DNA from 2 places in the Enterobacter sp. UPMP2060 genome. Region 2 is predicted to be linked to the other one. Evidence: predicted binding sites of a transcription regulator. Region 2 holds the regulator's gene; the other holds the start of a gene.
The links. Region 2 encodes Fur, which represses iron uptake genes when iron is present. Its sites were predicted from a motif close to ATAATAATGAGAACNACTATCAA; they were not measured.
Positions count from the first base shown of each region.

Region 1: a site for Fur is predicted at 3,605-3,627, ahead of sufA (Fe-S cluster assembly scaffold SufA). Genes of this name have one in related genera too.

Region 1 is NZ_JBSKJQ010000001.1:722,256-737,592, forward strand. It holds gene ACWKXN_RS03545 (biofilm development regulator YmgB/AriR family protein) at 7-285, opposite strand; gene ACWKXN_RS03550 (hypothetical protein) at 315-635, opposite strand; gene ycgZ (regulatory protein YcgZ) at 640-879, opposite strand; gene ACWKXN_RS03560 (diguanylate phosphodiesterase) at 1,216-2,436, shown strand; gene ACWKXN_RS03565 (MerR family transcriptional regulator) at 2,625-3,353, shown strand; gene sufA (Fe-S cluster assembly scaffold SufA) at 3,667-4,035, shown strand; gene sufB (Fe-S cluster assembly protein SufB) at 4,044-5,534, shown strand; gene sufC (Fe-S cluster assembly ATPase SufC) at 5,544-6,290, shown strand; gene sufD (Fe-S cluster assembly protein SufD) at 6,265-7,536, shown strand; gene sufS (cysteine desulfurase SufS) at 7,533-8,753, shown strand; gene sufE (cysteine desulfuration protein SufE) at 8,768-9,184, shown strand; gene ldtE (L,D-transpeptidase LdtE) at 9,282-10,238, shown strand; gene lpp (murein lipoprotein Lpp) at 10,356-10,592, opposite strand; gene pykF (pyruvate kinase PykF) at 10,902-12,323, opposite strand; gene ynhH (protein YnhH) at 12,331-12,627, opposite strand; gene ACWKXN_RS03620 (trans-sulfuration enzyme family protein) at 12,701-13,846, opposite strand; gene ACWKXN_RS03625 (pyridoxal-phosphate dependent enzyme) at 13,858-15,228, opposite strand.
Region 2 is NZ_JBSKJQ010000001.1:123,943-139,279, reverse strand. It holds gene speF (ornithine decarboxylase SpeF) at 1-1,348, shown strand, start outside; gene potE (putrescine-ornithine antiporter) at 1,345-2,658, shown strand; gene pgm (phosphoglucomutase (alpha-D-glucose-1,6-bisphosphate-dependent)) at 2,802-4,442, opposite strand; gene seqA (replication initiation negative regulator SeqA) at 4,467-5,015, opposite strand; gene ybfF (esterase) at 5,199-5,972, shown strand; gene ybfE (LexA regulated protein) at 6,101-6,388, shown strand; gene fldA (flavodoxin FldA) at 6,544-7,074, shown strand; gene fur (ferric iron uptake transcriptional regulator) at 7,365-7,811, shown strand; gene chiQ (ChiQ/YbfN family lipoprotein) at 7,905-8,234, opposite strand; gene chiP (chitoporin ChiP) at 8,282-9,679, opposite strand; gene glnS (glutamine--tRNA ligase) at 10,127-11,794, opposite strand; gene nagE (N-acetylglucosamine-specific PTS transporter subunit IIBC) at 11,964-13,985, opposite strand; gene nagB (glucosamine-6-phosphate deaminase) at 14,313-15,113, shown strand; gene nagA (N-acetylglucosamine-6-phosphate deacetylase) at 15,169-15,337, shown strand, end outside.

The sequences.
Region 1 (15,337 bases), 600 kb from region 2:
GTGAAATTACAGGTCGTCCATGGTGTGGCCCACGACAATTTCCAGCGTCTTGCGAATCACATCCGCCTGGACAACGTCACGGGTCGCTTCCAGCGTCTGAATGAGCCAGAGGATGATCGCTTTGTTGGACAGATGGCCTTCGGAGGCCAGAACACAGCGTACTGCAGTAGAAAAAATAGCGGACTCTTCAGCAAAACGATCGCCTGCATAACGGAAATATTCCGCCAGCGCACTGTCTAAAAAAGCAGAGTGGTATTCGGGTTGAAGCTGAATATTTTGTCTCATTTGTTCTCACCGTAGCTGTTAAATTGCAGTCAATGTATTTTTTTGGGGTCGGACGGTTTTCCACTTCCAAATAACGGCACTACATTGTCTCTGTTATCGTTGAGAGGTCCCTCTCTGTTCGTTCGTCCTTGCGCGGTTCTGCGACGTGTAAAGGCGATGCTGTTTGAGCCGATCTCGGCAATCACCACCGCAAGTGTCTCCCGCCGCCGGGGATCCTTTTCATGTTCTTTCATAACCCGCAGACGCTGCAGCAATCCTTCGGTTGTCACTGGCCCCCGCTCTTTCAGAAGAGAGAGAACGGCTTCACCGATAAGCGTGTCGATCAGTCGGTCTGCGTCACTGCTATTCATCACGTTACCGTTCGAAGAGCAGACCAAGCAGCATGTGGTAGTGCTCTTCCTCTTCCGGACCATCGGCCCTTTCGAGGCGGCTGAGCAGTTTGGTACAGAGCGATTTGCGATTCAGGTTTCGCCCGTCGCTGAGGATTTCGACAACCACCTGGCCCAGCGTCTCCTGCTGAGTAGGAAGCGCCGCCTTTTCGAAGTACTGTGCGATCGCTGCTGCGGAATCTGTGGCGTAACCTTTCTGCTGCATGTTTCGCTCCTGTAAAATTTTGTAATCACTAACGTTACAATTAAGGTATACACAATTCTTAAATCTGTACACTTAAAATGTACAGATTTTTAATATTTTTATGATATATTTTATAAATTTCTTTATTTTCAGATGGTTAATTAGTTGGTATGAACCGGTAATGTTACAGGATATATTGTACAAAAAGGTCTGACACTGGTAAGTTGTACAGCGCAGAAAAATGTTTCATTAACTGCCGTAAATGATTGAGATGTAAATTATTTGTCAGGCAATGAATGTGCTATAAATGATACTTATCCACCTTTTTGTGGCCAAAACCCTAACCCCAGGAATCGCATGCTCACAACCATCATTTACCGCAGCCATATCTGCGAGGACGTTCCAGTGAAAGCGCTGGAAGCCATGGTCGCTGCAGCAAATAGTAAAAACCGGCAATCCAATGTCACGGGGATCCTGCTGTTTAACGGCACACATTTTTTTCAGCTGCTTGAAGGGCCAGTGGAACACGTCTCTGCTATCTATGAGCAGATCTGCAACGACCCGCGCCACCATAACGTGGTGAAGCTGATGCGCGATCACGGACCTGTCCGGCGTTTTGGCAACGTGGGCATGGAGCTTTTTGATTTGCGCCACTTCGACAGGGAAGAAGTGCTGCAGCAGGTGCTCAACAGAGGGACGACACGCTATCAGCTGACGTATAATGACCGCCCGCTGCAGTTTTTCCGCACCTTTGTCGAGGCCACGGAAAAAGCGAACTATTTTGAACTGCCGCCTGCGGATTCCTGGGAGTTCGTTCGCGAAGAAACGCGCCTGTCCGCGCAGCCCGAAGTGGTCGCGAAAGGGGCGGATTGCAGCTTTGCGTTCCAGCCGATAGTCGATCCGTTTATGCAGCAGGTCGTCTCCTGGGAGGCGCTTCTCCGCACGCCTGACGGCGGCGCACCGGGAGATTACTTTGCTAATCTGCCGCGTGACGAGGTGTACGCCTCTGATTTACACAGCAAGCAGGTGGCGCTCTCCATGGCCAGCGCGCTGGGGCTACAGGATCAGACGTTATCCCTCAACCTGCGGCCCATGACGCTGGTCAACATTCCCAACGCCGTGGATTTCCTGCTCACCGCGATTGAAGCCAATGGGTTTGTACCCGAGCAAATTGTGGTGGAGTTCACCGAGAGCGAAGCCATTTCCCGTTTTGATGAATTCACGGATTCGGTCAGGCAGTTAAAAAGCGCGGGTATCAGCGTGACGATCGATCACTTTGGCGCCGGTTTTGCCGGGCTGCAGCTGCTGGCGCAGTTCCAGCCGGACAGAATTAAGATTAATCGCGATCTGGTCGCGAACGTGCATAAAAGTGGCCCCCGACAGGCCATTATTCAGGCGATTATTAAATGCTGCTCCTCGCTTGAGATCCAGTTCTGCGCGGTAGGAGTAGAGAAGGCTGAAGAGTGGATGTGGCTGGAATCCGCCGGGATTTCCCAGTTCCAGGGACATCTTTTTGCCAGCCCGCGACACGGCGGTATTCCCGCGATTGCGTGGCCGGAGAAAAAGTTCGACTTCTGATAAAGCTGTACACATTACGGCAGAGTTAACTGTACGAATGGTAATTTTTATACAACAATGTATTAACAGGTGAAGGGAGGAGTAGCCCATTCACCTGAGCAAAATGCGGTCTTAGTTATACAAATGGTGTGTACAATCTGATAAGGTTGGTGCAGTTAGGTATGGAAGTTCTGAGCGTGAGGGAGTTAATGGCCTATTACAGTATCGGCGAAGTGGCCGAACGATGCGGTATCAACCCCGTTACGCTGCGTGCCTGGCAGCGCCGTTATGGATTGTTGAAGCCGCAGCGCAGTGAAGGGGGTCATCGTCAGTTTGACGATGAAGATATCCTCCGCATAGAAGAGATCAAGCGCCTGATGAAAAGCGGCGTCTCGGTCGGAAAAGTCAAAGCCTTGCTGGAAAACAAAGAAGTATTGACTCAGGGCAACTGGGTCTCGTTCCAGGAAGAGATGATGACCGTTCTGCGTTACGCCAGCCCGGCAAAGCTGCGCGCCAAAATGGGCGAATTCCGCCGCGATCACGCGATAGATGCGCTGATTGACAATATTATTTCTCCCGTTCGTCAGCGCATGAATCAGGATCAAAACACCGTGCGCCACATGGCGAGCCTGTTTGACGGCGTCCTGATCGAATTCGCGATTGCAAGCCTGGCGGAATCCCGCAAAAAAGCCGGTAAAGACGCGCTCCTGATTGGCTGGGAATGCGATGACCGCACCCATCTGTGGCTGGAAGCCGCGCGCCTATCGCAGAAGGGCTGGCACATTGACGTCCTGGCGGAACCTATTGATTCGCCGCGTCCTGAACTGTTCCCTGGGCAAAAAATTTTCGTCTGGACGGGGAAATCCCCAACGCCTCGCCAGCAGGAACAGCTCGACCACTGGCGTGAACAGGGGTTTGCTGTCTCATTTCATCACTGATTAACAGAGGCCTTGAGGGCCTTTTTTTGTTTTTGTCCTTTTCTGAACAAAAGCTATCTCAAAAATAGGCATTTCCGATGCATATTTTACTTTTCTCTTCCCTGTCATAAATGCCGCGACGAAATGCATTATTAATCAATGCATTGAACAAATACATCCATCCTGACTGCATCCTCTCACAGGGTCTATGCTTAATAAAAGTAGGCAAAAAGGGCGGTTTAGCCGAATGCCCCTGCTGACAGAGGGTTGAAGTGATAATCGTTATCACTAACATGGTGTTATGCCCTGATGGCTTATCAGATGAGGTGGACCTATGGAACTGCATTCAGAAACCTTTAATCCTGCCGATTTTGCCTGGCGCGGCTTAACGCTCACGCCAGCGGCGGCGGCACATATTCACGAGCTGGTGGCGAAAAAGCCCGAGATCCTTGGCGTGCGTTTAGGCGTCAAACAGACCGGCTGCGCGGGTTTCGGCTACGTGCTCGATACCGTCACCGAACCCGAGAAAGATGACCTGGTGTTCGAGACTGACGGCGCGAAGCTGTACGTCGCGCTGCAGGCCATGCCGTTTATTGACGGCACCGAAGTGGACTACGTCCGCGAAGGCTTAAACCAGTTATTCAAATTTCATAACCCGAAAGCCCAGAACGAATGCGGCTGCGGCGAAAGCTTTGGGGTATAGGCGGTACTATGTCTCGTAATACTGAAGCAACGAGTGAAGTAAATACCTGGGGCGGTGGGCACCTCAACTATAAAGAGGGGTTCTTCACCCAACTGCAGACCGATGAGCTGGCGAAAGGCATCAACGAAGATGTCGTCCGGGCGATCTCGGCGAAACGCAACGAGCCCGAGTGGATGCTGGAGTTCCGCCTGAGCGCCTTCCGCGCCTGGCTGGAGATGGAAGAACCGCACTGGCTGAAAGCGCACTACGACAAGCTGAACTATCAGGATTACAGCTACTATTCTGCGCCCTCCTGCGGCAGCTGTGACGATACCTGCGTCTCGCAGCCCGGCGCGGTGCAGCAAACCGGTGCGGAGAACAGTTTCCTCAGCAAAGAGGTGGAAGAAGCCTTTAACCAGCTTGGCGTGCCCGTGCGTGAGGGGAAAGAGGTGGCGGTGGACGCTATTTTCGACTCCGTCTCGGTGGCGACCACCTACCGCGAGAAGCTGGCAGAGCAGGGGATCATTTTCTGCTCCTTCGGCGAAGCGATTCACGATCATCCGGAACTGGTGAAAAAATACATTGGGACCGTGGTGCCTTCTAACGACAACTTCTTTGCGGCGCTCAACGCGGCGGTAGCCTCTGACGGCACCTTTATCTATGTGCCGAAAGGCGTGCGCTGCCCGATGGAGCTGTCCACCTATTTCCGCATCAATGCCGAAAAAACCGGCCAGTTCGAACGCACGATTCTGGTTGCGGATGAAGGCAGCTACGTCAGCTATATCGAAGGGTGCTCCGCCCCGGTCCGCGACAGCTACCAGCTGCACGCGGCGGTGGTGGAGGTCATCATCCACAAAGACGCCGAGGTGAAATACTCCACGGTGCAAAACTGGTTCCCGGGCGACGGCAATACCGGCGGTATCCTGAACTTCGTCACCAAGCGCGCGCTGTGCGAAGGCGAAAACAGCAAGATGTCGTGGACCCAGTCTGAAACCGGCTCTGCCATCACCTGGAAATACCCGAGCTGCATTCTGCGCGGGGATAACTCCATCGGTGAGTTTTACTCGGTGGCGCTGACCAGCGGCCATCAGCAGGCCGATACCGGCACCAAGATGATCCACATTGGTAAAAACACCAAATCAACCATCATCTCGAAAGGGATCTCTGCCGGGCATAGCCAGAACAGCTATCGCGGGCTGGTGAAAATCATGCCGACGGCCACCAATGCGAGAAACTTTACCCAGTGTGACTCGATGCTGATTGGCGCTGACTGCGGGGCGCATACCTTCCCGTACGTCGAGTGCCGTAACAACACGGCCCAGCTTGAGCACGAGGCGACGACGTCGCGGATTGGGGAAGATCAGCTCTTCTACTGCCTGCAGCGCGGGATCAGCGAAGAAGACGCCATCTCGATGATCGTTAACGGCTTCTGTAAGGACGTGTTCTCTGAACTGCCGCTGGAATTCGCCGTTGAAGCCCAGAAGCTCCTCGCCATTAGTCTTGAACACAGCGTCGGTTAAGGAAAGCACATGTTAAGCATTAAAGATTTACAGGTTAGCGTAGAAGACAAAGCCATCCTGCGTGGCCTCAATTTTGACGTCAGGCCGGGCGAAGTTCACGCCATCATGGGGCCGAACGGCTCCGGGAAAAGTACGCTTTCTGCGACGCTGGCGGGGCGCGAAGATTATGAGGTAACCCACGGCTCGGTGGAGTTTAACGGCAAAGATCTGCTTGAGATGTCGCCGGAAGACCGCGCGGGAGAAGGCATCTTCATGGCCTTCCAGTACCCGGTCGAAATTCCGGGCGTCAGCAACCAGTTCTTCCTGCAGACGGCGCTGAATGCGGTGCGCAAGTATCGCGGCCTGGAGGCGCTGGACCGCTTTGACTTCCAGGACCTGATGGAAGAGAAGATCAAGCTGCTGAAAATGCCGGAAGATCTGCTGACCCGTTCGGTGAACGTTGGCTTTTCCGGCGGCGAGAAAAAGCGTAACGACATTCTGCAGATGGCGGTGCTGGAGCCCGAGCTGTGCATTCTGGATGAGACCGACTCCGGTCTGGATATCGACGCCCTGAAGATTGTCGCTGACGGCGTGAATTCCCTGCGCGACGGCAAGCGTTCGTTCATTATCGTCACCCACTACCAGCGCATTCTGGACTACATCAAGCCGGATTACGTTCACGTGCTTTACCAGGGGCGTATTGTGAAATCCGGTGATTTCACGCTGGTTAAACAACTGGAGGAGCAGGGCTATGGCTGGCTTACCGAACAGCAGTAATGCGCTCCAGCAGTGGCACCGGCTGTTTGAAGCCCAGGGCGGCACGCGCTCTGAGCAGGCGCAGCAGCATCTGCAGCAGATGCTGCGTCTCGGCCTGCCGACGCGTAAGCATGAGAACTGGAAATACACCCCGCTTGATGGCCTGCTGAACGCCGAGTTTGTGACCCGCCTGGCGGATCTCACCCCGGCGCAGCGTGACGCGCTGGCCGTAAACGTGGATGCCGTGCGCCTGGTGTTTGTCGACGGTGAGTTCCGTCCGGAGCTGAGCGACGCCCTTCAGGGGAGCGGATTTGAGATTGAGATAAACGACGATCGCCAGCCCCTGAGCGCCCCGGTTCAGCCTGAGGTTTTCCTGCACCTGACCGAGAGCCTGGCCCGCAGCGTGACGCATATCCGCGTGAAGCGTAACCAGCGTCCGGCAAAACCGCTGCTGCTGATGCACATCACCCAGGGTCTGGACGGCGACGAAATCAACACCGCGCACTATCGCCACCATCTTGAGCTGGCGGAGGGGGCGGAGGCCACGGTAATCGAACATTACGTCAGCCTCAACGATGTCCGGCACTTTACCGGATCGCGTCTGACGATGAACGTTGCCGCCAATGCCCAGCTTCACCACGTCAAGCTGGCGTTTGAGAATGCGCAGAGCCACCACTTTGCCCATAACGACATTGTACTGGGTCAGGATGCCGCGGCGTACAGCCACAGCTTCCTGCTCGGCGGGTCGGTATTGCGCCACAATACCAGCACGCAGCTTAACGGTGAAAACACCACGCTGCGCATCAACAGCCTGGCGATGCCGGTTAAATCTGAAGTGTGCGACACGCGCACCTGGCTTGAGCACAACAAAGGCTACTGCAACAGCCGCCAGCTGCATAAAACTATCGTGAGTGATAAAGGGCGCGCGGTGTTTAACGGACTGATCAACGTGGCGCAGCACGCCATTAAAACGGACGGGCAGATGACCAACAACAATCTGCTGTTAGGTCGCCTGGCGGAAGTGGACACCAAACCGCAGCTGGAGATCTACGCCGACGACGTGAAGTGCAGCCACGGTGCGACGGTCGGGCGCATCGACGACGAGCAGATGTTCTACCTGCGTTCCCGCGGTATCGACCAGCAGGCGGCGCAGAAAATGATTATCTATGCGTTTGCCGCCGAACTGACGGAGGCGCTGAACGATGGTCAGTTGAAACAGCAGGTGCTGGCGCGTATCGGTCAGCGTCTGCCTGGAGGCGAAGCATGAGTTTTCCCGTCGAGAAAGTACGGGCAGATTTTCCGGTTCTGACCCGTGAAGTAAACGGTCTTCCTCTGGCCTATCTGGACAGCGCGGCCAGCGCGCAGAAGCCGAACCCGGTCGTGGATGCGGAAGCCGAGTTTTATCGCCACGGCTACGCCGCCGTGCATCGCGGTATTCATACCCTGAGCGCCGAGGCGACCCAGCGTATGGAAAACGTGCGCACGCAAATTGCCGCCTTCCTCAATGCAAAATCGCCTGAAGAGCTGGTCTTCGTGCGCGGAACCACCGAAGGGATCAACCTTGTCGCTAACAGCTGGGGCAACGCGCAGGTCCACGCGGGGGATAACATCATCATCACCCAGATGGAGCACCACTCCAATATCGTGCCGTGGCAGATGCTCTGCGAGCGCGTTGGCGCGCAATTGCGGGTCATTCCGCTTAACCTTGACGGGACGCTGCAGCTTGAGCAGCTCGACGCACTGCTGGATGACCGCACGCGGCTGGTGGCGGTCACCCAGGTCTCCAACGTGCTGGGGACGGAAAACCCGGTGGCAGAGATTATCGAAAAAGCCCACCAGGCCGGCGCGAAGGTGCTGATTGACGGCGCTCAGGCGGTGATGCACCACGCGGTTGACGTTCAGGCGCTGGACTGTGATTTCTACGTCTTTTCAGGCCACAAGCTCTATGGGCCGACCGGGATTGGCGTACTGTACGTGAAAGAAGATATCCTGCAGGCGATGCCGCCGTGGGAAGGGGGCGGATCGATGATCGCCACCGTTAGCCTGACGGAAGGCACCACCTACGCGCGCGCGCCGTGGCGTTTTGAGGCGGGCACGCCCAATACCGGCGGGATTATCGGGCTGGGGGCGGCGGTTTCCTACGTCTCCGCAATCGGCCTTGAAAGCATTCAGGAGTACGAACAGCTGCTGATGCACTATGCGCTTGCCGAGCTTGCCAGCGTGCCGGATCTGACCCTCTACGGGCCTGCCGACCGGCAAGGGGTGATCGCGTTCAATCTCGGGAAACATCACGCCTATGACGTGGGCAGTTTCCTCGATAACTACGGCGTGGCGGTCCGTACCGGGCACCACTGCGCCATGCCGCTGATGGCGTTTTACCAGGTGCCGGCAATGTGCCGCGCGTCGCTGGTGATGTACAACACAACGGAAGAGGTCGACAGGCTGGTGGCGGGACTTAAGCGCATTCACCAGCTGCTGGGCTAACGGAGAGGCGAAAGATGGCAGAACTGCCGGACAGAGACAAATTGCTGCGCAACTTTGGGCGTTGCGCAAACTGGGAAGAGAAGTACCTGTATATCATCGAGCTGGGGCAGCGTCTGCCGCCGCTCGGTGAAGAGGCGCATAACCCGGAAAATATTATTCAGGGCTGTCAGAGCCAGGTGTGGATTGTGATGGAACAGTCTGACGACGGCACGATAGCACTGCACGGCGACAGCGATGCGGCCATTGTAAAAGGGCTTATTGCGGTCGTCTTTATTCTTTACCACCGGATGTCGGCGCAGGATATTGTCGCGTTCGATGTCCGCCCGTGGTTTGAAAAAATGGCCCTGACCCAACACCTCACCCCGTCTCGTTCCCAGGGACTCGAAGCGATGATTCGCGCGATTCGCGCCAAAGCTGCAATCCTTAGCTAGACTTACAGAACAGCATTCATTCTGTTTCGCGAGGTGGTTCCCGCCTCGCTGGTTTTTCAGCTTTCTGGCGTCCTGCCAGTGAATAAGGAATCTCAGCATGAAGCGCGCGTCTCTCATAACTCTATTACTCCTCAGTTCGCTCGGCGCACTTAATTCGGCCCGCGCGATGGACTATCCGTTGCCGCCCGCAGGCAGTCGCCTGATTGGGCAAAATCAAACCTACACGATACAGGAAGGGGATAATAAGCTGCAGACCATCGCCCGCCGGTTTAATACCGCGGCGCAGGTGATTCTGGAAACGAACAATACCATTGCGCCAGTCAACCCGGCGCCGGGAACCGTCATTACCATCCCGTCGCAGATGCTGCTGCCGGACACGCCGCGCGAGGGGATTGTGGTGAACCTCGCTGAGCTGCGGCTCTACTACTTCCCGCCGGGAGAAAATATCGTTCAGGTCTTCCCGCTCGGCATCGGACAGCTGGGGCTGGAAACACCGGTCACGACCACGCGCGTAAGCCAGAAAATCCCGAATCCCACCTGGACGCCCACGCCGGGCATCAGAGCACGCTCTCTTGAGCAGGGAATCAAATTACCGCCGGTGGTACCTGCCGGGCCAAATAACCCGCTGGGACGCTTCGCACTGCGTTTAGGCGTGGGCAACGGGGAATATCTCATCCACGGCACCAGCGCGCCGGACAGCGTTGGTCTGCGCGTCAGCTCCGGCTGTATGCGGATGAACGCCCCGGACATTAAAGCCCTGTTTGAACAGGTGCGGGTTGGCACGCGGGTACAGATTATCAATGAACCCGTGAAGTTCTCCGTGGAGCCGGATGGTAAGCGCTATATTGAAGTCCACCGCCCGCTGGCGCAGGCTGAGGGAGAAAACCCGCAGGTCTCGCCCATTACCCACTCCGCCGACTTTGCGACCTTTGTTTCTCAGGCGGGAAGCGATAAGGCGCTGATCGAGAAAGCCCTGTCACGCCGCGCCGGGATCCCGGTTATCGTGTCGTCAGGGAGCGGCCCGTCGGCCAGCAATAGCGTGTTGTCGGTGTAGAACAGTCGGGTGTCCGCTGCGGTAGCGGAAGATGAAGGGGAGAAGGTGACGCAGTAGCCGTTTGACGCAGGCAAAAAAAATGGCGCACAATGTGCGCCATTTTATTAACAGGTACTATTACTTACGGTATTTAGTAGCCTGGTTGTCCAGACGCTGGTTAGCGCGAGCTGCGTCGTCTTTAGCAGCCTGAACGTCGGAACGGATTGCGTTCACGTCGTTGCTCAGCTGGTCAACTTTAGCGTTCAGAGTCTGAACGTCAGAAGACAGCTGATCGATTTTAGCGTTGCTGGAGCAACCAGCCAGCAGAGTAGAACCCAGGATTACCGCGCCCAGTACCAGTTTAGTACGATTCATTATTAATACCCTCTAGATTGAGTTAATCTCCATGTAGCGTTACAAGTATTACACAAAGTTTTTTGGGTTGAGAATATTTTTTTGATGGGAATACACCTATTTTTGATCGTTCGCTCAAAGAAGCATCGAATCGGCCCTTTTTGAGCAAAAATCTATGTAAAAAAAGGCATTTATCATCGGATTCATCTTAGATAATTCGCAATTAAATAGAAAAACCCGATTTGCAATTTGAATGACTTTAGCTAATGTCAGGAATAAAAAAAGCGCCCGGAGGGCGCTTTTTATCAAAATTAATTCGTTCGGGAATTATTACAGCACGTGAACAGATGCGGTATTGGTGGTTCCGCTTGGCACCAGCGCGCCAGAAACCATGACCACAACGTCACCTTTCTGTGCCAGACCACGATCAACCAGCTCCAGAGCCACTTCTTTACCCAGACGGTAGAAATCATCCGTAGACGCGATCTCTTTCACCAGGTGAGGGATCACGCCTTTGCTCAGCACCAGCTGACGAGCCGTGGTTTCGTTGGTGGTCAGCGCCAGGATAGTCGCATCCGGGAAGTATTTACGCACCGCGCGAGCAGATTTACCGCCCTGGGTGGCAACCACGATCAGCGGTGCTTCCAGTTTCTCAGCTGTTTCTACTGCACCACGGCATACCGCTTCGGTGATGCGCAGCTTGCGGCTGTCGTTGTTGTAGTCCAGACGGCTTTTCATTACGCGGTCGGTACGTTCGCAGATGGTGGCCATGATGGACACTGCTTCCAGCGGATATTTACCTTTTGCGGATTCGCCGGACAGCATAACGGCATCAGTACCGTCGAGGATGGCGTTAGCCACGTCGCCTGCTTCTGCGCGGGTTGGGCGTGGGTTTTTGATCATGGAGTCCAGCATCTGCGTTGCGGTGATAACCACTTTACGCGCGCGAACACATTTCTCGATCATCATCTTCTGCGCGAAGATCACTTCTTCAACCGGGATTTCTACGCCCAGGTCGCCACGTGCAACCATGATGCCGTCAGACGCTTCGAGGATTTCGTCGAAGTTGTTCAGGCCTTCCTGGTTTTCAATTTTGGAGATGATCTGGATCTTCTCGCCGCCGTGCGCTTTCAGGTGCTCACGAATTTCAACTACGTCAGAACGCTTACGGATGAAGGAGGCCGCAACAAAGTCAACGCCTTGTTCGCAACCGAAGATCAGGTCCTGTTTGTCTTTTTCGGCCAGTGCTGGCAGTGCGATAGAGACGCCCGGCAGGTTAACGCCTTTGTTTTCGCCCAGGTCGCCGTTGTTCAGCACTTTACAGATAACCTTGTTGCCTTCGATGGCGGTCACTTCCATACCGATCAGACCATCGTCTACGAGCACGGTGTTACCGACGGACAGGTCGTTGGTGAATCCTTCGTAGGTCACTGCAACGATTTCGCTGTTGCCGACAACGGATTTGTCGGTGGTGAAGGTGAAGGTCTGGCCCGCTTTCAGAGAGACGTCGTTACCGCCTTCCAGTTTGATGGTGCGGATTTCTGGACCTTTGGTATCCAGCAGGATCGCAGCTTTTTTACCGGTCTTGCTCATTACGTTGCGCAAGTTCTGGATACGCTGACCGTGTTCTGCGTAATCACCGTGGGAGAAGTTCAGACGCATCACGTTCATGCCGGCGTCCAGCATTTTGGTCAGCATCTCTTCAGATTCGGTTTTCGGGCCGATAGTACAAACAATTTTCGTCTTTTTCATGACAGTCTTAGTCTTTAAGTTGGGAAGGATATGGAAATCTCGCTCCGGGGGCGCACCGCCGCGGAGTCAAACCTGTGTTGCAAAAGAGTATATGACACGCACTAAGGATAGGAGACATCAAATGAGCGTGCAGAAGAAAGTGTGCCTGAGTGACAGCCCAACGAAGGAGAGGAGAAGTTGTACGTTGTTTTTTGTATTCCAAGCGCTGAAACCATTCACCAGGGATTAGGCGCGCATTATACGCTGATTTTAAGATAAAAGGAAAATGGAAACGGTGTTTCAGAAATAATCTGTGCAGTTTCACATAATATTGTTATCAAGGCGTTAAGCCATGATGACAACTTATGGCGGCAGGTGATTGACCTGCCGCGTTTTGCTTATTTTTGCAGCGCCTGGCTGAGGTCGGCAATCAGGTCTTTCGGATCTTCAATCCCGACTGAGAGACGGATCAGCTGCGGCACAATGCCGTTTGCCAGGCGTTGCTCCAGCGGAATCGAGGCGTGCGTCATGCTGTAAGGCTGGCTCACGAGACTTTCCACACCGCCGAGGCTTTCCGCGAGGGTGAACAGCTTCAGGTTGCGAATCACCTCGGTGGCGCGTTGCGCATCGCCTTTTACCACCACGGAAATCATCCCGCCGGGCAGGGCCATCTGCGTGCGGGCAAGCTGATATTGCGGATGCGATTCCAGGCCGGGATAGAACACCTTTTCGACCAGAGGATGCTGCTCCAGCCATTGCGCAATCGCCAGCGCGTTGGTGCTGTGCTTTTCTACCCTCAAAGCAAGCGTGCGAATACCGCGCAGCGTCAGGAAGCTGCTGAATGGATCCAATACGCCGCCTACCGCGTTTTGCAGATAGCCCAGCTTATCCGCCAGTTCCCTGTTGTCCCCGACAATCGCCAGCCCGGCCACCACGTCAGAGTGGCCGTTCAGGTATTTGGTGGCGGAGTGCACCACGATATCGAAACCTGACTCCAGCGGACGGTGGATCACCGGTGACGCGAAGGTGTTATCCGCCACGCTGATGACGTTATGACGGCGGGCGATCGCCGCAATGGCCGCCAGATCCGCCAGCTTCAGCAGCGGGTTGGTTGGCGTTTCGACCCACACCATGCGGGTATCCGGGCGAATGGCGGCCTCGAGACCGGCTAAGTCGTCCGGTTTAACCCAGCTGACCTGCAGGCCGGTGCTGCGCTTGCGCACGTTTTCAATCAGGCGGTATGTCCCGCCGTAAACGTCATCAATGGCGACAATATGGCTGTCTTTATCCAGCAGTTCGAGCACCGTGGAGATGGCCGCCAGACCGGAGGCGAAGGCGTAGCCGCGCGTGCCGCCTTCCAGTTCGGCGATGGCGGTTTCCAGCGCATGGCGTGTAGGATTGCCGCTGCGGGAATATTCATAGCCGGTATGCTCGCCGGGTGACGGTTGCGCAAACGTTGAGGTGGCGTAAATCGGCGGCATGACGGCGCCGTGCTGGTCGTTGAACTCGCCGCTGTGTACGCTGAGGGTGGCCAGATTTTTCATCATTGATTCCTTTATTGCTGTAGACGGTTGCGCCAGGCGGTCAGAACGTCGCTGCGCGTAATCAGACCGAGAAAACGGTCGTTGTCATTAATCACGGCCACCAGACCGCGGTCGAAGATGGCGTTCAGGGCGCTTTCCGGGGCGTGTTTATCAAGAAACTCCACCTGACGCGTCATGGCTGCCGTCACCGGAAGCGCGAAGCGGTCGCCGTCGCCGCCGATATGCCGCAGGAGATCCCACTCGTCGATAATGCCCACCACCTTGCCGTTCTCCAGCACCGGCAGCTGGGAGATGTCATACAGGCGCATGCGTGCCAGTACGGTGGAAAGCGTGTCATCCGGGGCGGCGGTTACGGTGGCGCCTTCATCGTGGCGCAGGGCGATATAGTCGGAGAGATCGCCGGCCTGAGGGCGCGTGATGAGCCCTTGCTGACGCATCCAGTCATCGTTGAACATCTTCGAGAGATACTTATTGCCGCTGTCGCAGGCGAAGGTCACCACGCGCTTCGGCGCGGTCTGCGCCTGGCAATACTTCAGCGCGGCCGCCAGCAGCGTGCCGCTGGAGGAGCCCGCCAGAATGCCTTCCGTTTTCAGCAGATCGCGCGCGGTGGTGAAGGCCTCTCGGTCGGTGATGCGCCAGGCGCGATTCACCCCTTCAATGTGGGCCAGCGGCGGAATAAAGTCTTCGCCAATACCTTCAACCAGCCAGGAGCCCGCGTCGTTATAGCGTCCGGTTTCCACCTGGTCGGCGAGAACCGATCCGGCCGGATCTGCCAGGACAAACTCCGTGTGCGGAGAGTGCTCGGCGAACCACGCCTGCAGGCCGCCCAGCGTACCCCCTGAGCCGACGCCCACCACGATGGCGTCGATCCGCCCGTCAAGCTGCTCGTACAGTTCCGGTGCCGTGGTGGTGCGGTGCGCCAGCGGGTTGGCCTCGTTATTGAACTGGTCGATGTAAAACGCGCCGGGCAGCTCGTTGGCCAGGCGCTGGGCGTAATCCTGGTAGTAGGCAGGGTGTCCCTTGTTAACGTCGGAGCGGGTCAGCACCACCTGGGCACCCAGCGCGCGCAGGTGGAAAATCTTCTCGCGGCTCATTTTGTCCGGCACCACCAGGATCAGCGAGTAGCCTTTCTGGGCGGCAATCAGGGCCAGGCCGAGACCGGTATTCCCCGCCGTCGCCTCAATAATCGTGCCGCCCGGCTGCAGCTGGCCGGTACGCTCCGCTTCGTTAATCATCGACAGCGCAACGCGATCCTTAATAGAGCCGCCCGGATTCTGGTTTTCCAGCTTCAGGAACAGCGAGCAGGGGCCAGTATCAAGCTTGTGCAGCTGGATAAGCGGGGTACGGCCAATCAGTTCAGTGACGGAGTGGTAAATCGTCATGATGTTTTCCTTTCTGGATGTCATGACGGGATGATAGAGCGGCGAAATTTTCGCAATAAAGAACCATTCACTGCTCTTTAGAACAGAAAAGAATATAAATGCCATTTTT
Region 2 (15,337 bases):
TCTGGCGGTGATCCAGCTGGGTACCTACGATGGCACCATCTATAACGCTCGTCAGGTGGTGGATAAGATTGGACACCTGTGTGATTACATCCTGTTTGACTCGGCCTGGGTGGGTTACGAGCAATTTATTCCGATGATGGCCGACTGCTCTCCGCTGCTGCTGGAGCTGAACGAAAACGATCCGGGGATCCTGGTCACCCAGTCCGTGCATAAACAGCAGGCCGGCTTCTCGCAGACCTCGCAAATCCATAAGAAAGACAGCCACATCAAAGGGCAACAGCGCTATGTCCCGCATAAGCGCCTGAATAATGCCTTTATGATGCACGCCTCCACCAGCCCGTTTTATCCGCTGTTCGCTGCGCTGGACATCAACGCCCGTATGCACGAAGGCCAGAGCGGCCGCAACATGTGGATGGACTGCGTGGTGAACGGTATCGAAGCGCGCAAGCTGATCCTGGAGAACTGCCGGTATCTGCGCCCCTTCGTGCCGGAAACGGTGGATGGCCGTCCGTGGGAAAGCTGGGACACAGCGGAAATTGCGACCGATCTGCGCTTCTTCCACTTCGTACCGGGTGAAAACTGGCACGCTTTTGAAGGCTACGCTGAGCATCAGTATTTTATCGACCCGTGCAAGCTCCTGCTGACCACGCCGGGTATTAACGCCCGCACCGGGGAGTATGACGACTTCGGCGTGCCCGCCACTATCCTCGCCAACTTCCTGCGTGAAAACGGCATCGTGCCGGAAAAATGCGATCTCAACTCGATCCTGTTCCTGCTCACGCCTGCGGAAGATATGGGAAAACTGCAGCAGCTGGTGGCGCAGCTGGTGCGCTTCGAAAAACTGCTCGAGAGCGATGTTCCGCTGAAAGACGTCCTGCCTTCTCTCTACAAACAGCATCCGGAACGTTACGCGGATTACACCCTGCGCCAGATCTGCCAGGAAATGCATGACCTGTACGCCCGCCACAACGTGAAACAGCTGCAGAAAGAGATGTTCCGCAAGTCTCACTTCCCGCGCGTGATGATGAACCCGCAGGACGCAAACTACGCCTATCTGCGCGGTGAAGTTGAACTGGTCTCACTGCGCGACGCGGAAGGCCGCATCGCCGCCGAAGGCGCCCTTCCTTATCCACCGGGGGTACTGTGCGTGGTTCCAGGGGAAGTCTGGGGCGGTTCCGTGCTGCGCTACTTTGCCGCGCTGGAAGAAGGCATCAACCTGCTGCCGGGCTTCGCGCCGGAGCTGCAGGGTGTGTACGTCGAGGAGTGTGAGGGTCGCAAGCAGGTTCGCTGTAACGTCATCAAACAACCCGCCGCTCAGCCCGCGCTGCTGAAAGGAGAGAAATTATGAGTAAGTCCAATAAGATGGGCGTGGTGCAGCTGACCATCCTCACCATGGTGAACATGATGGGCTCCGGGATTATCATGCTGCCTACCAAACTGGCAGAGGTGGGCACCATCTCTATCATCTCCTGGCTGGTGACGGCAGTCGGTTCAATGGCGCTGGCGTGGGCGTTTGCCAAGTGCGGAATGTTCAGCCGTAAGTCAGGCGGCATGGGCGGCTATGCCGAATACGCTTTTGGCAAGTCGGGCAACTTTATGGCCAACTATACCTACGGGGTGTCGCTGCTGATCGCCAACGTGGCGATTGCCATCTCCGCCGTGGGTTACGGTACGGAGCTGTTTGGCGCGACGCTCAGCCCGGTGCAAATTGGGCTGGCGACCATCGGCGTGCTGTGGATCTGTACCGTGGCTAACTTTGGCGGCGCGCGCATCACCGGGCAGCTCTCCAGCATCACCGTCTGGGGCGTGATTATCCCGGTTGTCGGCCTGTGCATCATCGGCTGGTTCTGGTTCAGCCCGACACTCTACGCCAACTCCTGGAACCCGCACCATGTGCCATTCTTTACCGCGGTCGGCTCTTCAATCGCCATGACGCTCTGGGCCTTCCTGGGTCTGGAATCCGCCTGTGCGAACGCGGAAGTGGTAGAGAATCCGGAGAAGAACGTGCCGATTGCGGTCCTCGGCGGCACGCTGGGCGCGGCGGTGATCTATATCGTCTCGACTAACGTGATTGCCGGGATTGTGCCAAACATGGATCTGGCAAACTCTACGGCGCCGTTCGGTCTGGCCTTCGCGCAGATGTTCACGCCTGAGGTCGGGAAAGTGATCATGGGGCTGATGGTGATGTCCTGCTGCGGTTCACTCCTCGGCTGGCAGTTCACCATCGCACAGGTCTTTAAATCCTCGGCTGATGAAGGTTACTTCCCAAAAATATTCTCCCGCGTGACCAAAGCGGATGCGCCGGTGCAGGGCATGCTGGCGATTGTTATCTTCCAGAGCGGATTGTCGCTGATGACCATTAGCCCGTCGCTGAACAGCCAGTTCAACGTGCTGGTCAACCTGGCGGTGGTGACGAACATCATTCCGTATATCCTGTCGATGGCAGCGCTGGTGATCATTCAGAAGGTGGCGAAGGTGGATCCACGCAAAGCGCGTGCGGCCAATATCGTGGCGCTGATTGGGGCAATCTACAGCTTTTATGCGCTCTACTCATCCGGCCAGGAAGCGATGCTCTACGGGGCAATGGTGACCTTTATGGGCTGGACGCTGTACGGTCTGGTGTCACCGCGGTTTGAATTGAAGAATAAGCATAGCTAAAAAAAGCCCGGTGGCGCTAGCGCTTACCGGGTCTACGAGGTCAAAGCAAAACGGCAACCCAGGGGTTGCCGTTTTTAGTGTTTTCTCCCTCTCCCTGTGGGAGAGGGCCGGGGCGAGGGCATCAGCCCGCACCCATACCGCACTTACGCGTTTTTCAGCACTTCGCTGACAATCTCTACCGCCTCTTTCTCAATCTGCTGACGGTGCTCAGCGCCGAGGAAGCTTTCGCAATAGATTTTGTACGCATCTTCCGTACCGGACGGACGCGCGGCGAACCAGCCGTTCTCAGTCATCACTTTCAGACCACCAATGGATGCGCCGTTGCCCGGTGCAGCCGTCAGACGCGCGGTGATCGGATCGCCCGCCAGGGTGCTTGCGCTGACCATCTCCGGAGAGAGTTTGGACAGGGCCGCTTTCTGAGCTGACGTCGCGCTAGCCTGAATACGGTTATAGCTTGGTGCACCAAAGCGTGCCGCCAGGTCGTTGTAGTGTTCCTGCGGGTTCTTACCGGTGACCGCGGTGATCTCCGCCGCCAGCAGGCACATGATGATGCCGTCTTTATCGGTTGACCATGGCGTGCCGTCGAAACGCAGGAAAGATGCGCCCGCGCTCTCTTCACCGCCGAAGCCGAAGCTGCCGTCGTGCAGACCGTCAACGAACCATTTGAAGCCGACCGGCACTTCCACCAGCTTGCGGCCCAGCGCCTCGACCACGCGGTCAATCATCGCAGAGGAAACCAGCGTTTTACCGACGGCCACCTCTTTGCCCCACTGCGGGCGGTGCTGGAACAGATAGTTAATTGCAACAGCCAGATAGTGGTTCGGGTTCATCAGCCCGGCAGGGGTGACGATACCGTGACGGTCATAATCCGGGTCGTTAGCAAACGCCAGATCGAATTTATCACGCAGCGCCAGCAGGCCCGCCATCGCGCACTCGGATGAGCAGTCCATACGGATCGCGCCGTCTTTGTCCAGGTGCATAAAGCGGAAGGTCTGATCGACGTGATCGTTCACGATGGTCAGATCCAGCTTGTAGTGCTCGGCGATACGTTTCCAGTATTCGATACCGGAGCCGCCCAGCGGATCCACGCCCAGCTTCAGGCCGGCTTTCTGGATGGCCGCCATATCGACGATATCCGCCAGCCCTTCCACGAACGGCTGAACCAGATCCTGCTCTTTCACATGACCGGACGCCATGGCCGCATCCAGAGAAATACGCTTCACGCCTTTAAGATCGTCAGCCAGCAGCGCGTTCGCACGATCTTCCACCACTTTGGTGACGTTAGTGTCGGCCGGGCCACCGTTAGGCGGGTTGTATTTGATACCACCGTCTTCCGGCGGGTTGTGGGATGGCGTAATAACGATACCGTCCGCCAGAGCGCCACCTTTTTTGTTGTGCACCAGGATGGCGTTAGAGACCGCAGGCGTTGGGGTGAAGCCATTGTTCTCCTGAACAATCACATCGACGCCGTTTGCCGCCAGCACTTCCACAACAGAGATGAACGCCGGTTCAGACAGGGCATGGGTATCTTTCCCCACGTAGCACGGACCGGTAACGCCGTTTTTAGCGCGCTCTTCCGCAATGGCCTGAGCAATGGCCAGAATATGCGGTTCGTTAAAGCTGTGGCGCGCCGCGCTGCCGCGGTGACCAGATGTACCAAACTTCACTGCGTGTTCTGCGTTGCCCACGACCGGTTTCAGCACGTAATACTGCGCGGTCAGCTGAGCGACGTTAATCAAATCGCTTTGTTGTGCAGGTTGGCCTGCACGGCTGTGATTTGCCATTACCGGGTCCTTCTGATGCAAGGGTTAAATTGTACCGCAAACCTTTTCAATCAATTCCGCTGGGAACTGCATGGACTGCATGATGTGTTCAATCATGCTGCACTTGCGGCCCGTATTGGTATTGGTGATCACCCAGTACGGGGTGCCAGGAACATGTTTAGGTTTGGTTTGATTGCCATTTTGCAGCAGCGTCTGCTCGTCGCCCGCGAAATAGACGCGAGTACGGCCGTGAAGCGACTCGGTCGCTTCAGCAAACGCTTTGTTATCCAGTGAGTAAAGTGTAGACAGCACCAGCATAAAGCGGTTTACCGCTTTTTTCTGCTCCGCGTATTCATCGGAGAGCAGCAGCTCGCGCATCGCGCGCACTTTATCTTTTGCCGGCGTCACGGCAGGTTTTGCTTGTGCAACAACGCTCGGCTGAGACACGACATCTTTGGTGACTGGGGTAGCAGGCTGTGAAGCGGCGGAAATTTTAAGCATGCGCCGTAAAATGTCGGACGCGCTCTCCCCGATATGCCGCGTCTGGCTGGCAATATACTGATAGAGTTCGTCATCAACTTCGATTGTTTTCATCTTAATCCAGTGCGATATCTTATCTGAATACAAGTCATTGGGATTATAAGGTCAAATCCCAACAGCGGATAGCGTCAAACCAGGTTGGCCGCAAAAGTCAGATTAAACTGGAACCTTGCAGCCGGGCGGCAGAATGGTCAACATGATACCCTAACCTGACATACGTAAAAAAAGAACTTTGCCATGAAATTGAATACCCGAGCGCAAACTGCACAATCGCCGAACAATAATTCTCCCATCGTACTGGTTCACGGGCTTTTTGGCAGTCTGGATAACCTGGGCGTGCTGGCGCGCGATCTGGTTACCGACCACGATATTTTACAGGTCGATATGCGCAATCATGGTCTTTCCGGGCGTTCCGACGAGATGACCTACGCGGCGATGGCACAGGATCTGCTGGATACGCTGGATGCCCACGACCTGCAAAAGGTGACCCTCATCGGGCATTCAATGGGTGGCAAAGCGGTGATGGCCCTGACGGCACTGGCCCCGGACCGTATTAGCGGCCTGGTGGTGATTGACGTCGCGCCCGTGGATTATGACGTCCGCCGTCACGACGAGATTTTTGCCGCCATCAATGCGGTCACAGAAGCGGGTGTCGCGACGCGCCAACAGGCGGCTGCCGTCATGCGTGAGCATCTTGATGAAGAAGGCGTCGTGCAGTTCCTGCTGAAGTCATTTGTTGACGGGCAATGGCGTTTTAACGTGCCGGTGCTCTGGGAGCAATACAATAACATCGTGGGCTGGGAAACCGTCCCCGCCTGGCCACACCCTACTCTCTTTATTCGCGGCGGAAACTCACCTTACGTTACCGACGCGTACCGCGACACGCTGCTGGCCCAATTCCCGCAGGCTCGCGCCCACGTGATTGCCGGTGCCGGGCACTGGGTGCATGCGGAAAAACCGGATGCTGTGCTGCGCGCCATTCGCCGCTATCTTGCTGATACTGCAAATTGATTAAAAAGAAAGCGACTGGAAGGCTGCGGGCTTCCAGTCGTTGGCGTGCCGTTTTTGGTGATGTATGATGGCGCGCTTATCGCCCGGGCATTAGCAGGGCGGCGTGTTTCCCCCGAAGTCTCAGAATCATGGCCAAAGAACAAACGGACCGTACGACACTAGATCTGTTCGCGAATGAGCGTCGCCCGGGACGACCCAAGACGAATCCGCTTTCGCGCGATGAACAGCTGCGTATCAATAAACGCAACCAGCTTAAACGCGATAAAAATCGTGGGCTTAAGCGTGTCGAACTGAAGCTTAACGCCGACGCCGTCGATGCGCTGAACGAGCTGGCTGACGCGCGAAATATCAGCCGCAGCGAGCTCATTGAAGAGATGTTGCTCGTCCAGCTTGAGACGTTACGCAGCCAGGCATAAGTCTGAAAATCCCCTTTATCGCCCTTTTCATGTAGCACAGAGTGCAGTCCTGCGCGATAGCTGTTTCCGCAGGGTTGCCAGTTCTGCTATTATTGCCCTTATCCGTGGCCAAATTGCGCCACCATACTATTAAGTTTCAAGAGGTTATTTTACTCATGGCAATCATCGGCATTTTCTTTGGCAGTGATACCGGCAATACCGAAAATATCGCAAAAAACATTCAAAAACAGCTCGGTAAAGACGTTGCTGATGTGCATGACATCGCCAAGAGCAGCAAAGAAGATCTGGAAGGCTATGACATTCTGCTGCTGGGTATCCCAACCTGGTACTACGGTGAAGCCCAGTGCGACTGGGATGATTTCTTCCCGACGCTGGAAGAAGTGGACTTCAACGGTAAGCTGGTCGCCCTGTTTGGCTGTGGCGATCAGGAAGACTACGCCGAATACTTCTGTGACGCGCTGGGCACCATCCGCGATATCATTGAGCCGAACGGCGCGGTTATCGTAGGCCACTGGCCGACCGCCGGTTACCACTTCGAAGCGTCTAAAGGCCTGGCCGATGACGATCATTTCGTAGGCCTGGCCATCGACGAAGACCGTCAGCCAGAACTGACCGCAGAGCGCGTTGAGAAGTGGGTGAAGCAGATCCGTGAAGAACTGCACCTGGATGATATTCTGAACGCCTGATTTTATCGCGGCGCAACTGCGGTTGCGCCCATGCTCCAGGTCAAACCGATTAAATTAATCGCTACAATCTTTTAACTTTTTCGCCCAGACCTGTACAATGTCTCCCTGATAAAACGTGGTTTTCCATTGAGCAAGTTTGTTGGTGATACCACGTTTTTATAAGCATATTTTGCCTGAGACTTGCAGTTTTCATTTAGCCATGGCAGTTCTATAATGAGACGCATTATCCCGGGTGCATTTTCTGTCACTTCCTACAGAAGTGAATCGTTTAGCAACAGGACAGATTCCGCATGACTGACAACAATACCGCATTAAAGAAGGCTGGCCTGAAAGTTACGCTTCCTCGGTTAAAAATCCTTGAAGTGCTTCAGGGTCCAGACAATCACCATGTCAGTGCGGAAGACCTTTATAAACGTCTTATCGACATGGGTGAAGAGATTGGGCTGGCTACCGTCTATCGCGTGCTGAACCAGTTTGATGACGCGGGCATTGTTACCCGTCATAATTTCGAAGGCGGTAAATCTGTTTTCGAACTGACCCAGCAGCAGCACCACGATCACCTGATCTGCCTCGATTGCGGCAAGGTCATTGAATTCAGCGATGATTCCATCGAAGCGCGCCAGCGTGAAATCGCGGCGCGTCATGGCATCCGCCTGACGAACCACAGCCTGTACCTTTACGGTCACTGCGCTGAAGGCGATTGCCGCGAAGACGATCACGCGCACGACGCGAAATAATAAGACTCATACTCTGAGCCAGCCGCAAGGTTGGCTTTTTTTTGCCAAAAAAAAGCCCGGTGGCGCAGAGCCACCGGGCATGATAACAGCGAATTAGTTACTGTTATTGCTACGTATTTCTTTCCAAATCTGGTCGCAACGCTTCGCCACTTCCTGATCGTTACCGGTTTTACGCGCCTGGATACAGGCCTGATAATCCATCACGCGGACGTTTTCCTGCGTCGCGAACTGCTCATGCGCTTTCTCTTTCTTCAGCACGTTCAGCACGCTCTGACAGGCTTGAATTTTCTCCGGCGATCCTTCCGCAGTATTTATGCAGGCGCTATACGCCTCCTTCAGACGGGAGTCCTCTTTCGGCGCCTGATTCTGAGCACACGCCACCAGCCCTGATGCCAGCAACGCGACGATTACGATTTTTTTCATCATGTGCAGTCTCCATACCGGCGGGACTCAGCCCGCCGGTGCGTTCATCAGAAGATGGTGAATGGGGCAATAACCATGAATTTCACATCACGCTCATCCTGGAAGATGTTGCCGTAACCGCCCGCATAGCTCGGGATATCGGAGTGGTTGTCATACTGGGTGAAGTGCAGTTTGAACATCGTGCCTTTCGCACGGCCATCCTGCAGGGTATAGATAGCATCGAGGCTGTAGGAAGACTCTTTCAGGCGATAGTTGGGATCGTAATATGCGTCCGGCGTGGCCATATCGGCAGGTTTTGCGTCCCAGGCGTAAGCGTAAGAAGCGCCCACCGCCCAGCCAGGCAGGTTCCAGTTTTTCAGGTCATACATTGCGCCGAAGAAGACCGCTTTCTCGCCGTCGGCGTTGAAGTCTGAGCGGTTATCCCACCAGATATCAAGACGACCGTTGGAGGAGGCGTAGGTCGGGGTCATACGCTGCAGGAAGTAGCCCTGCTGCCCTTCCGCCTTCACCCATGTGCCTTCCAGACGCAAATCAACCTGACCGACCTTGTAGCCGAAGGTTAACGCCTGCAGCCACGCGGTGCCGTCATAAATGTCGTTGACGCCACCGTTGCTGACTTTGTCGCGCGTACCGTAGAACTGGTAGCTGGTGCTCAGCGGGCTACCCGCGACATCGAATTTATAGCTGGCCTTAGCAAAGTACTGATCGACATAGCCCTGTGCCTGACCAAATGCCGCTTCTAGCACCAGATCGTTTTTGAAGTCGTACTTCGCGCCCAGCGAGTGCAGGTAATCGACTTTGGTTTTTTTATCGTTCTGGTAGAACTTGTCCATTTCGATGTGCCACGGTGCTTTGTACTCGTTGGTCCACATATAGGAGAAGCTCAACGCACCCGCATCACCGTAGTCAAAGTTCGCCCCGGCTTCGGCACCCTGATAGGTACCCGGCATAAAGCTCCAGTGCGGTGCTAACAGAGTCTGGCCAGTTGGCTGAATATAACCACCGCGCGCCCAAACCGGACCGTATTTAAATTTTGCAGCGGCTTTGTAAAGGCTGATACCGCTCTTATCCCCGGACCAGTCTTCTTTATAGGCTTTGTTGCTGGAGGAGAAGGCAATTTCGTTCGGGTGGGCGCTGTCGCCGTTTTCCGCCATTTCAATCGCGGTAAACGCAGCAATATCCAGACCGAACATGTCCGCGGCATAGCCTGACTGGAAGTCCAGGTTGGCGTTCCAGGTGGAGTGAGAAAGGTTGGTTTTGTATTTGTCTTCGGTGACGTCTTTACGGTCACGTTCACGCTGCCAGTAATAAATACCGCCCGTGAGGGTAGAATCATCGATGAAGCCCGCCGCTTTCGCCTCTGGTGTCACCACCAGACCCGACATTGCTGTCACACCGGCAATAGCCAGCGCCAGCGCACCACGTTTGCCACTGAACGTACGCATAGATTATTCCTCTTTGACGAATTAAAACGCCTGAAGCGGCGTAAATAAAAAAGACCAAATGGTCAGGGGTAGCTTTAAATACCCTCGAATTAACTACCGTCTTTAGGTTATTTTTCGCGACGCGAATTATCAATGCTTTTTAGCGGACAAAAGTCAGGACTATGACGAAGTGCACATAATTGGTAGCGCTTTGTAACATTTGTGAGGAGGCGAGGAATGGCGGGGAATTATCAGGTATTTCAGTGGCTAGACGTGAGAATCCTTTCCTTTTTTATAACCTTTTTAATTTCCGCAATGATACAAACTTTTTTTTTGAAAAATAAGTAGCACCTCATTGACCTGATATTTTTGTGACGCCTTTTTAGGCCCTGTCTTAATACCCTGATCGTTAAATAAAAAAACGCCGCATAGTGCGGCGTTTGTCTCTCATTGACCAGACCAGCAATATTATTCGCCGATCTTCGTCCAGGTATCACGCAGGCCTACGGTACGGTTGAATACCGGTTTTTCCGCCGTGCTGTAACGGCTGTCCAGGCAGAAGTAACCTTCACGTTCGAACTGGAACGCTTTGCCCGCTTCAGCGGCTTTCAGAGAAGGCTCCGCATAACCCTGCTTGATCACCAGAGATTCCGGGTTGATGGTCGCCAGGAAGTCTTCCGCTGCACCTGGGTTAGGCACGCTGAACAGACGATCGTACAGACGAATTTCTACCGGCAGCGCGTGGGAAGCGCTCACCCAGTGAATCACGCCTTTCACCTTGCGGCCATCCGCCGGATCTTTGCTCAGCGTTTCAGCGTCATATGAACAGAAGATGGTGGTGATATTCCCTTCCGCATCTTTCTCTACGCGTTCGGCTTTGATGACGTAGGCATTACGCAGACGCACTTCTTTACCCAGCACCAGACGCTTGTACTGCTTGTTGGCTTCTTCGCGGAAGTCAGCGCGGTCAATCCAGATGTCACCGCTGAACGGCACGTCACGGCTACCCATTTCCGGTTTGTTCGGATGGTTAGGCATGGAGACCAGCTCGCTTTCACCCTGCGGATAGTTTTCGATAACCAGTTTCACCGGGTCGATAACGGCCATCGCGCGCGGGGCGTTTTCGTTGAGATCTTCGCGAATGCAGGATTCAAGGGAGGCCATCTCGATGGTGTTGTCCTGCTTGGTCACGCCGATGCGTTTGCAGAACTCACGAATAGAGGCAGCTGTGTAACCACGACGACGCAGACCAGAGATGGTTGGCATACGTGGGTCATCCCAGCCTTCAACGTGCTTGTCGGTCACCAGCAGGTTCAGCTTACGCTTGGACATCACGGTGTATTCCAGATTCAGACGAGAGAACTCGTACTGGCGCGGATGTACAGGAATGGTGATGTTGTCCAGCACCCAGTCGTACAGACGACGGTTGTCCTGGAACTCCAGCGTACACAGGGAGTGCGTAATGCCTTCCAGCGCATCGCTGATGCAGTGGGTAAAGTCGTACATCGGGTAGATGCACCACTTGTTGCCGGTCTGATGGTGTTCCGCAAACTTAATGCGGTACAGCACCGGATCGCGCATCACGATGAACGGAGACGCCATGTCGATTTTGGCACGCAGGCACGCTTTGCCTTCTTCGAAGCCGCCGGCACGCATTTTTTCAAACAGCGCCAGGTTCTCTTCCACGCTGCGATCGCGGAACGGGCTGTTTTTGCCCGGGGCGGTCAGCGTACCGCGATATTCACGGATTTCATCAGCAGACAGTTCGTCAACATACGCCAGACCCTTGTTGATCAGTTCAACCGCGTAGGCGTACAGCTGATCAAAATAGTCAGAGGAGTAGCAGATATCGCCAGACCAGTTGAAGCCCAGCCATTGCACGTCATTCTTGATGGACTCAACGTATTCGATGTCTTCTTTTACTGGGTTGGTGTCATCGAAACGCAGGTTGCACTGTCCCTGGTAGTCTTGCGCAATGCCAAAGTTCAGGCAGATGGACTTCGCATGCCCGATATGCAGGTAGCCGTTCGGCTCCGGCGGGAAACGGGTATGAACTGTGGTGTGCTTACCACTGGCCAGATCTTCATCGATGATCTGACGAATAAAGTTACTCGGGCGGGCTTCTGCCTCACTCATCGTGGATTCCTCAAAGCGTAAACAACGTATAACGGCATATGATCTTATAAGCCGGACGTAGTGACAACCCTTAAAACGTCTCTGAAGAAAATAATGGGGGCTTTTGCTGCAAAAAAAAGCGGCGGAGGATATCCCCCGCCGCTTAAGGCATGACTCTACTCAGGAGCGATTACTTGCCTTTAATCTCATACAGCGGTGTTTGACCCGCAACAACCTGACCTTTCGCCTGAATGACCAGGCCACTGAAGTCATCGATGTTGCTGCAAACGACCGGGCTTATCATGGAGCGCGCGTTGGCGTTCAGGAAGTCCAGATCCATTTCCAGAATCGGCTGCCCGGCCACCACTTCAGCGCCCTCTTCCACCAGGCGAGTAAAGCCCTGACCGTTCAGCGCAACGGTATCGATACCCATATGGACAACGATCTCCGCGCCATTTTCGGTTTCGAGGCAGAACGCGTGGTTGGTGTTGAAGATTTTCACGATGGTACCGGCCGCCGGAGACACAACGGTTTTTTCCGTTGGTTTCACCGCCACACCGTCACCAACCGCTTTGCTGGCGAAGGCTTCGTCAGGCACCTGCTCAATCGCAACGACTTCACCGGTTACCGGCGAAACCAGCGCGGCTACCGTTTTGGCGTTCGGTACCGCCTGCGGTTTTGCGGCCGCTGGCGCGGCGGCAGGTGCGGCAGAAGCGTCTGCTGCGGCTACCGGACCAGTGGTTTTCATGGCGTTAGCAATTTTCTCTGCCACGAAGCCAACGATAATCTGCACGCTGGTTTTGTTCAGGCGGATAACGCCGGAAGCACCCAGACGTTTAGCCAGCGCTTCGTTCACCAGGGAAGAGTCTTTGACGTTCAGACGCAGACGAGTGATACAGGCGTCGATACCGGTCAGGTTGTCAGAACCGCCGACAGCGGCGATGTACTGACGCGCCAGGCCTGAAACGTCCTGATCCTCAGCACCGCTCACGTTCACATCCTGACCATCCGCTTCGCTACCGGCCACGGCCAGTTCACGACCCGGGGTCATCAGGTTGAATTTGGTGATAGTGAAACGGAACACCATGTAGTAGATCGCGAAGAACACCAGACCTTGCGGGATCAGCATCCACCAGTGGGTCGCCAGCGGGTTACGGGACGACAGCACCATATCCACCAGACCGGCGCTGAAGCCGAAACCGGCAATCCAGTGCATGCTGGCAGCGATGAACACGGAGATACCAGTCAGCACGGCGTGGATCACATACAGAACCGGCGCCACGAACATGAAGGAGAACTCCAGCGGCTCGGTGATACCGGTGAAGAAGGCCGCGAACGCCCCCGCCATCATGATACCCAGCACTTTTGCTTTGTTCTCTGGACGCGCGCAGTGGTAGATAGCCAGCGCAGCACCCGGCAGACCAAACATCATGATCGGGAAGAAGCCCGCCTGGTAACGACCGGTGATACCGACAACCGCTTTACCTGCTTCGATGGACTGTGCGCCACCCAGGAAGTTAGGGATATCGTTAATACCGGCAACGTCGAACCAGAATACGGAGTTCAGCGCGTGGTGCAGACCGACCGGGATCAGCAGACGGTTGAAGAACGCGTACACGCCCGCACCGACAGAACCCAGTTTCTGGATGTGCTCACCGAAGTTCACCAGACCGTCGAAGATCATCGGCCAGACGTACATCATGATGAACGCAACAACGATCATCACAAACGAGGTCAGGATAGGAACCAGGCGGCGACCGCTAAAGAAGGAGAGCGCTTTTGGCAGCTCTACGCTGCTGAAGCGGTTATACAGTTCGGCGGAGATGATACCCACAAGGATACCGACAAACTGGTTGCTGATCTTACCGAACGCCGCCGGAACCTGGTCCGCCGGAATTTTTTGGATCATGGCCACCGCTGCAGGCGAGCAGAGGGTGGTTAACACGAGGAAACCGACAAAACCGGTCAGCGCAGCGGCACCGTCTTTGTCTTTGGACATACCGTAAGCCACACCAATCGCGAACAACACGGACATGTTGTCGATAATGGCGGAACCTGACTTGATAAAGAACGCCGCCAGCGCGCTGGTATTACCCCAGCCGTTGGGGTCGATCCAGTAGCCGACACCCATCAGGATGGCTGCGGCAGGCAGCGTGGCGACCGGCACCATAAGCGCGCGGCCAACCTTTTGTAAATAACCTAGAATACTCACTTTCTTCCCCCTATGAGACCCGTTTAAGGCATGTTCTCAGCTCTGTTTTTTATTGTGTCACGAACTATAGATACAGTTGATGCTTCACTGGCATTGTGAGTGTGTGAAAAATTAATTCGTATCGCAAATTAAAAGCGTACTTTTTGTGATTTTTGTCACCAAATATCGTTATTCACCCTCCCTTATACTGGCTAACAGCGAAAACTTATTTTATCATTCAAAAAATCAAGACGGATTGATCCGGCCTGAAAGTTTCCAGGTTACGCTTAAGTATCAGGTCCCGATAGCCATCCGCCCACTCTTCTACTTAAACTCTTGAGGTGAACAATGAGACTGATTCCCCTGGCAACTGCTGAACAAGTCGGTAAATGGGCCGCTCGCCATATCGTTAACCGTATTAACGCCTTTAAACCGACCGCCGATCGTCCTTTCGTTCTTGGACTTCCGACAGGCGGCACGCCGCTGACCGCCTATAAGGCGCTGGTTGAGATGCATAAAGCAGGCCAGGTTAGCTTTAAACATGTTGTGACCTTCAATATGGATGAATACGTTGGCTTACCGAAAGACCACCCGGAAAGCTACCATAGCTTTATGCACCGCAATTTCTTTGATCACGTTGATATTCCATCTGAAAATATTAACCTGCTGAATGGAAACGCGCCTGATATTGACGCAGAATGCCGTCAGTATGAAGAAAAAATCCGTTCTTACGGTAAGATCCACCTGTTCATGGGTGGTGTAGGTAATGATGGTCATATCGCGTTTAACGAACCGGCGTCATCTCTGGCTTCCCGCACCCGAATTAAAACGCTGACCCATGACACGCGCGTGGCAAACTCCCGCTTCTTTGACGGCGATGTTAACCAGGTTCCAAAATACGCCCTGACCGTAGGCGTAGGCACCCTGTTGGATGCCGAAGAAGTGATGATTCTGGTGCTGGGCGGCGTGAAAGCGCAAGCGCTCCAGGCTGCCGTTGAAGGCAACGTTAACCATATGTGGACCATCAGCTGCCTGCAGCTGCATCCGAAATCAGTCATCGTCTGCGACGAACCGTCCACGATGGAGCTGAAGGTTAAAACGCTGAAATACTTCAACGAGTTAGAAGCTGAGAACATCAAAGGTCTGTAATTGAATAACCGCCTCTTCATCAAGAGGCGGCCGCTTTTTTTAACCGGGGGTCGTTATGTACGCTTTAACCCACGGTCGGATTTATACCGGCCATGAAATTCTGGATGACCATGCGATTGTTATCGCTGATGGCCTGATTGAACGTGTTTGCCCGCTGGCAGAACTGCCGCTGGAGATTGAACAGCGCTCACTCAATGGAGCAGTAATCTCCCCCGGTTTCATCG